DNA from 3 places in the Lysinibacillus pakistanensis genome. Region 3 is predicted to be linked to each of the others. Evidence: a T-box and tRNA genes for the amino acid it is inferred to sense, from the RefSeq annotation. Region 3 holds a T-box; the other regions hold tRNA genes.

Region 1 (2,231 bases), 250 kb from region 3:
CGCAGGAGATCGCCGGTTCGATCCCGGTCGGGACCGCCATTATTTTGCCGGTGTAGCTCAGTTGGTAGAGCAACTGACTTGTAATCAGTAGGTCGTGGGTTCGACTCCTATCGCCGGCACCATTCCTTGGAGGGGTAGCGAAGTGGCTAAACGCGGCGGACTGTAAATCCGCTCCTTAGGGTTCGGCGGTTCGAATCCGTCCCCCTCCACCATTTTAGGGGCATAGTTCAACGGTAGAATAGAGGTCTCCAAAACCTTTGGTGTGGGTTCGATTCCTACTGCCCCTGCCAGGTATTGAGGTACTCGTTCATATACAGCTGTTATCATATATAGTGGCGATTGTGGCGAAGTGGTTAACGCATCGGATTGTGGTTCCGACATTCGTGGGTTCGATTCCCATCAGTCGCCCCATTTTAAAATTGGGGTATAGCCAAGCGGTAAGGCAACGGATTTTGATTCCGTCATGCCTAGGTTCGAATCCTAGTACCCCAGCCATTCATTTTTTAGTTTGAGCCATTAGCTCAGTTGGTAGAGCATCTGACTTTTAATCAGAGGGTCGAAGGTTCGAGTCCTTCATGGCTCATCATTTTTATCTTCATTCTTTCAGTGGTTGTCCAAACACCTACTGAATGAAGATAAAGCCTCCGGCGGTCACGGATTTTCAAAGGAATGAATTGTGCATGCACAATTCAAAATCCGGACGCAATTACACCAAGGCGAAATTGATAGATACATATGCGCCCGTAGCTCAATTGGATAGAGCGTCTGACTACGGATCAGAAGGTTATGGGTTCGACTCCTGTCGGGCGCGCCATAGTATTTTTTCGGAATGTAGCTCAGCTTGGTAGAGCACTTGGTTTGGGACCAAGGGGTCGTAGGTTCGAATCCTGTCATTCCGACCATCTTTATTTTATTTGGGGCCTTAGCTCAGCTGGGAGAGCGCCTGCCTTGCACGCAGGAGGTCAGCGGTTCGATCCCGCTAGGCTCCACCATTTCAATATTTTTGGAGGTATACCCAAGTCTGGCTGAAGGGATCGGTCTTGAAAACCGACAGGCGGGTAACACCGCGCGGGGGTTCGAATCCCTCTACCTCCTCCATTTCGGGTCAGTAGCTCAGTTGGTAGAGCATTAGATTGAAGCTCTAAGTGTCGGCGGTTCGATTCCGTCCTGACCCACCATTATTTGCGGGTGTAGTTTAATGGTAAAACCTCAGCCTTCCAAGCTGATGTCGTGAGTTCGATTCTCATCACCCGCTCCAAAATGGGGGCCTATAGCTCAGCTGGTTAGAGCGCACGCCTGATAAGCGTGAGGTCGATGGTTCGAGTCCATTTAGGCCCATCATTATTCCGAAGTAGCTCAGTTGGTAGTAGCACCTGACTGTTAATCAGGTTGTCGCAGGTTCGAGTCCTGCCTTCGGAGCCACGGCCCGTTGGTCAAGTGGTTAAGACACCGCCCTTTCACGGCGGTAACACGGGTTCGAATCCCGTACGGGTCATCAAGCATGTAGCACAGTTGTGTGTTACATGCTTTTTTATATGTCAATTGATTACCTTATCAAACAAATTGCTATAGTACCTTTCTAAACGACCATTGCCAATTTTAAAGCAGCTGAGAGGAATAATCATAGTGCATCAAAAAAGTCCTCACTATGACTAAATGGAACAATGTAACAAATATACGGATTTGTAGATAGCTTATAGTCAGAGTAAATTAGTTTTGTAATTCATGGGGGTAGTATAACTAAGTACAACACAGAATGTTAATTAAGCCTTAAAACAGAAGATGAAATTTTACATATAATAAACGACCAGAACCCATTTTGAATGAGTAACTGGTCAATTTAAGATCATTGATTAAAAAAACATATTTCTTTGCCTATCTAATTTACTTAGTCGGTTGCTATTAGAACACTAAATTATTTGATTTCGATACATTACCTTATTTACATTATGCCTTACGGTCTTATGACCTGCTTTAGTACCTTTACCAATAGCTATAAGCATAACATCTAAATACCTTTCAGATATATTTAAGATATCTTTTAACTTTTTAGAATCATATCCTGACATTGTGATTGTCTCAAAACCAGCTTCATTTGCTAACAAAATTAATGACATTGAAGCAAGACTTACATCTCTAGTTAACTCTAGCTTTAGATCTTCCTTAGATTTATTTTCATAATAATTTATTGCAGCATTCGCTAGATAATCTCTTAGTGATTCATCAAAATA
Region 2 (2,231 bases), 1.2 Mb from region 3:
ATTCGAACCCGTGTTACCGCCGTGAAAGGGCGGTGTCTTAACCACTTGACCAACGGGCCAATGGCGGAGAAGGAGGGATTTGAACCCTCGCGCCGGTTACCCGACCTACACCCTTAGCAGGGGCGCCTCTTCAGCCTCTTGAGTACTTCCCCAAATAAAAAATGGCTCCGAAGGCAGGACTCGAACCTGCGACAACCTGATTAACAGTCAGGTGCTACTACCAACTGAGCTACTTCGGAATAATGGTGGGCCTAAATGGACTCGAACCATCGACCTCACGCTTATCAGGCGTGCGCTCTAACCAGCTGAGCTATAGGCCCTTGGAGCGGGTGATGGGAATCGAACCCACGACATCAGCTTGGAAGGCTGAGGTTTTACCATTAAACTACACCCGCATAAATGGTGGGTCAGGACGGAATCGAACCGCCGACACTTAGAGCTTCAATCTAATGCTCTACCAACTGAGCTACTGACCCTTTTTGTCCATGCTAAGCTTGCTCATTCTTTGCTTCTCATGTCTACTCTTGAAAAATAATGGCGGTCCCGACCGGGATCGAACCGGCGATCTCCTGCGTGACAGGCAGGCATGTTAACCGCTACACCACGGGACCTTTTTGGTTGCGGGGGCTGGATTTGAACCAACGACCTTCGGGTTATGAGCCCGACGAGCTACCACTGCTCCACCCCGCGATAATTATATTATTTTCGAGTTCTCAAGCACCATTTATTTAAAAACTGGAGGAGGTAGAGGGATTCGAACCCCCGCGCGGTGTTACCCGCCTGTCGGTTTTCAAGACCGATCCCTTCAGCCAGACTTGGGTATACCTCCGTAACAATATATAAATGGTGGACCTTGCAGGACTCGAACCTGCGACCGGACGGTTATGAGCCGTCTGCTCTAACCAACTGAGCTAAAGGTCCTTTAAGATGGCGGCAGAGGGGATCGAACCCCCGACCTTACGGGTATGAACCGTACGCTCTAGCCAGCTGAGCTACGCCGCCAGGATCTTTATACTGGTTATTTATTATGGTGGAGCCTAGCGGGATCGAACCGCTGACCTCCTGCGTGCAAGGCAGGCGCTCTCCCAGCTGAGCTAAGGCCCCATAATAATTTTAGAAAATGGTCGGGAAGACAGGATTCGAACCTGCGACCCCTTGGTCCCAAACCAAGTGCTCTACCAAGCTGAGCTACTTCCCGTTCGTTCTTTTGGCGCGCCCGACAGGAGTCGAACCCATAACCTTCTGATCCGTAGTCAGACGCTCTATCCAATTGAGCTACGGGCGCATTAAAAATGGTGCCGAGGACCGGAATCGAACCGGTACGGTAGTCACCTACCGCAGGATTTTAAGTCCTGTGCGTCTGCCAGTTCCGCCACCCCGGCACATTTGGAGCGGAAGACGAGGTTCGAACTCGCGACCCCCACCTTGGCAAGGTGGTGTTCTACCACTGAACTACTTCCGCATGTGCATAAGTTTTTATCTGGCAATTTTACTAAAATGGTGCGGGTGAAGGGAGTCGAACCCCCACGCCTTGCGGCGCTAGATCCTAAGTCTAGTGCGTCTGCCAATTCCGCCACACCCGCATATATTTGTTGGTAATCTTAATGGTGAGCCATGAAGGACTCGAACCTTCGACCCTCTGATTAAAAGTCAGATGCTCTACCAACTGAGCTAATGGCTCAAAATGGTGCCGGCTATAGGAATCGAACCCACGACCTACTGATTACAAGTCAGTTGCTCTACCTGCTGAGCTAAACCGGCATATGGTGGAGGATGACGGGCTCGAACCGCCGACCCTCTGCTTGTAAGGCAGATGCTCTCCCAGCTGAGCTAATCCTCCTGGGTATTATGCCTAGCGACGTCCTACTCTCACAGGGGGAAGCCCCCAACTACCATCGGCGCTAAAGAGCTTAACTTCCGTGTTCGGTATGGGAACGGGTGTGACCTCTTTGCCATCATCACTAGACTTGCACATGGATGTGCTGGCTTCTGCGTTGCAACATGGATGTTGCGTTCTTAGCATAAGTTCCTTTATTTAAGCTTCAAAATAAACTGAATTTTGAAGTTCTCATGAAAGTGGTTATTCTTTCAAAACTGGATAAACGGCGCATTGAATGCTTCAAACTTTTTGGTTAAGTCCTCGATCGATTAGTATTCGTCAGCTCCATGTGTCACCACACTTCCACCTCGAACCTATCTACCTCATCGTCTTTGAGGGATCTTACTTACTT
Region 3 (2,231 bases):
CGCTTCCATCAGCTTGCTGATAATTTTCTAGGATAGCGGCTACTGTACGCCCAATAGCAAGACCTGAGCCGTTTAATGTGTGTACATACTCTGGTTTTGCATTTGCTTCACGACGGAAGCGAATATTTGCTCGACGTGCTTGGAAATCCTCGAAATTAGAGCAAGAAGAGATTTCACGATACATGTTTTGTGCTGGAATCCAAACCTCTAAATCATATTTTTTTGCTGCCGTAAAGCCTAAATCAGCCGTACACATTTTTAGTTTACGGTAAGGTAAGCCAAGTAATTGTAGTACCTTTTCAGCATGACCAGTTAATAGCTCTAGCTGTTCGTATGATTCCTCCGGTTTTACAAAGCGCACTAATTCTACTTTGTTAAATTGATGCTGGCGAATTAAACCACGTGTATCACGTCCCGCAGAGCCTGCCTCTGAACGGAAACATGCACTATATGCAGCAAAGCCCTGTGGCAATGCTTCAACAGATAAAATTTCATCACGATAGAAGTTTGTTACAGGTACCTCTGCTGTTGGAATCATGAAATAATCAGTTTCCTCTAATTTAAATACATCCTCTTCAAACTTAGGAAGCTGTCCAGTACCAGTTAAGCTATCACGATTAACAATTACAGGTGGCAGCATTTCTTCATAACCATGCTCTTCTGCATGTAAATCCATCATGAATGTCATTAGCGCACGTTCTAAGCGAGCTCCAAGACCACGATAGAATAAAAATCTGCTACCTGTCACTTTTGCTCCACGCTCAAAATCAACAATTTTTAAATCTGTTGCAATATCCCAGTGTGCTTTAATATCAAAATCAAATGTTGGTACCTCACCCCAAGTATATTCCACAACGTTGTCATCCTCTGTTGTGCCCACTGGTACAGATTCATGCGGGATGTTTGGTAAACGCATCATCATATCTTTAAAACGGTCTTCTACGTCATTTAATTGGACATCCAGCTCCTTAATTTCATCGCCAACCTGACGCATGCGAGAAATTACTTCATCCGCATTTTCTTTATTACGTTTCATCACAGAAATTTGTTCAGATACTTTATTACGCTCTGCTTTAAGCTCTTCCGTTTTGGCAATTAATTCACGACGTTTGGCATCTAATTCTTCAAAATCATCTAAGTTTCCTAAATCCTCATTACGTGTTAATAGTATTTCTTTAATTTCAGCGAAATTATCGCGCACGCGTTTAATATCTAACATCGTTCATACCTCCAGTAGATTCTAAATGATGGGAAATAATTAGTCAGGAGAACACAAAAAAGCCCTCATCCCATAAAAGGGACGAGAGCTACCCGCGTTGCCACCCTAATTGACTAGACACCATGCCTAGTCCACTTATTTCATAACGGCATTTCAGCCGGCGACAGCCTACTTCATTAACTTCGACTGCGCAACTCCAGGACGGATTCACAAGTGTTTTTATCAGCTTTCACCAACCGCCGACTCTCTAAAAAAAACGTGCCTGCTACTACTTCCCATCATCGTGTTCAGTTATTTGAATTTTATCCATACTGTACTATACGAAACAAGATTTTGCAAGTCATACTATAGACGATAAAAAATATTTAAGAATACGTGTATCTTTTGTTAATTCAGGATGAAATGAACAGCCTAATAAATGCCCATCCTGCGCTAAAACAATTTTCCCTTCATGCTCTGCTAGAATTTCAACACCTTCGCCAACTGATACAATATGAGGTGCGCGTATAAAAACAGCAGGAATTGATTTTCCTATTTTAGGTATATTGAGGTCTACTTCGAAGCTATCTACCTGTCGTCCATAAGAATTTCTAGCTACTGCTACATTCATGATCGCTAAATGCGGCTCATCATCCACTACTTCATTTGCCAATAAAATTAAACCTGCACATGTTCCAAACATTGGTAATCCAGTTCTTGCAAGTGTACGAATTGGCTCCAACAGCTCGTATCGATTTAGCAATTTTCGCATTGTTGTACTCTCCCCACCAGGTAGCACAAGTCCATCTAGTTGCTGTAAGTCATTGTGCTGTTTGACCAAGACTACCTCACAGTCTAGAAATTCTAACATTTGCACATGCTCTCGTACCGCTCCTTGCAATGCTAATACACCAATTCGTTTCATGTTACCAGCCTCGCTCTTGCATACGCTCATTTTGACTGAGCTGTGCAATATCTATGCCTTTCATCGGAACCCCTAGCTCTTTTGATATTTCTGCTAGAAGCTTATAAT

The links. A T-box is a leader RNA that pairs with one kind of tRNA and senses whether it is charged. The one in region 3 lies ahead of serS (serine--tRNA ligase), so its partner is inferred to be a tRNA-Ser.
Region 1: it encodes a tRNA-Ser, which carries the amino acid that the T-box ahead of serS (serine--tRNA ligase) is inferred to sense. The anticodon was not compared.
Region 2: it encodes a tRNA-Ser, which carries the amino acid that the T-box ahead of serS (serine--tRNA ligase) is inferred to sense. The anticodon was not compared.

The regions. Positions count from the first base shown of each region.
Region 1 covers NZ_CP126101.1:279,405-281,635, forward strand. The annotation lists tRNA gene QNH24_RS01305 (tRNA-Asp) at 1-39, shown strand, start outside; tRNA gene QNH24_RS01310 (tRNA-Thr) at 47-122, shown strand; tRNA gene QNH24_RS01315 (tRNA-Tyr) at 129-212, shown strand; tRNA gene QNH24_RS01320 (tRNA-Trp) at 217-290, shown strand; tRNA gene QNH24_RS01325 (tRNA-His) at 336-411, shown strand; tRNA gene QNH24_RS01330 (tRNA-Gln) at 421-495, shown strand; tRNA gene QNH24_RS01335 (tRNA-Lys) at 511-583, shown strand; tRNA gene QNH24_RS01340 (tRNA-Arg) at 738-814, shown strand; tRNA gene QNH24_RS01345 (tRNA-Pro) at 826-902, shown strand; tRNA gene QNH24_RS01350 (tRNA-Ala) at 917-992, shown strand; tRNA gene QNH24_RS01355 (tRNA-Ser) at 1,006-1,098, shown strand; tRNA gene QNH24_RS01360 (tRNA-Phe) at 1,103-1,178, shown strand; tRNA gene QNH24_RS01365 (tRNA-Gly) at 1,185-1,258, shown strand; tRNA gene QNH24_RS01370 (tRNA-Ile) at 1,265-1,338, shown strand; tRNA gene QNH24_RS01375 (tRNA-Asn) at 1,346-1,422, shown strand; tRNA gene QNH24_RS01380 (tRNA-Glu) at 1,424-1,495, shown strand; gene QNH24_RS01385 (nitroreductase family protein) at 1,911-2,231, opposite strand, start outside.
Region 2 covers NZ_CP126101.1:4,070,229-4,072,459, forward strand. The annotation lists tRNA gene QNH24_RS20310 (tRNA-Glu) at 1-59, opposite strand, end outside; tRNA gene QNH24_RS20315 (tRNA-Ser) at 62-152, opposite strand; tRNA gene QNH24_RS20320 (tRNA-Asn) at 163-239, opposite strand; tRNA gene QNH24_RS20325 (tRNA-Ile) at 244-320, opposite strand; tRNA gene QNH24_RS20330 (tRNA-Gly) at 322-395, opposite strand; tRNA gene QNH24_RS20335 (tRNA-Phe) at 401-476, opposite strand; tRNA gene QNH24_RS20340 (tRNA-Asp) at 536-611, opposite strand; tRNA gene QNH24_RS20345 (tRNA-Met) at 616-690, opposite strand; tRNA gene QNH24_RS20350 (tRNA-Ser) at 737-829, opposite strand; tRNA gene QNH24_RS20355 (tRNA-Ile) at 845-921, opposite strand; tRNA gene QNH24_RS20360 (tRNA-Met) at 929-1,002, opposite strand; tRNA gene QNH24_RS20365 (tRNA-Ala) at 1,029-1,104, opposite strand; tRNA gene QNH24_RS20370 (tRNA-Pro) at 1,122-1,198, opposite strand; tRNA gene QNH24_RS20375 (tRNA-Arg) at 1,209-1,285, opposite strand; tRNA gene QNH24_RS20380 (tRNA-Leu) at 1,294-1,382, opposite strand; tRNA gene QNH24_RS20385 (tRNA-Gly) at 1,388-1,462, opposite strand; tRNA gene QNH24_RS20390 (tRNA-Leu) at 1,499-1,583, opposite strand; tRNA gene QNH24_RS20395 (tRNA-Lys) at 1,606-1,681, opposite strand; tRNA gene QNH24_RS20400 (tRNA-Thr) at 1,686-1,761, opposite strand; tRNA gene QNH24_RS20405 (tRNA-Val) at 1,765-1,840, opposite strand; rRNA gene rrf (5S ribosomal RNA) at 1,851-1,966, opposite strand; rRNA gene QNH24_RS20415 (23S ribosomal RNA) at 2,129-2,231, opposite strand, start outside.
Region 3 covers NZ_CP126101.1:31,250-33,480, reverse strand. The annotation lists gene serS (serine--tRNA ligase) at 1-1,219, opposite strand, end outside; T-box leader at 1,294-1,510, opposite strand; gene pdxT (pyridoxal 5'-phosphate synthase glutaminase subunit PdxT) at 1,560-2,123, opposite strand; gene pdxS (pyridoxal 5'-phosphate synthase lyase subunit PdxS) at 2,125-2,231, opposite strand, start outside.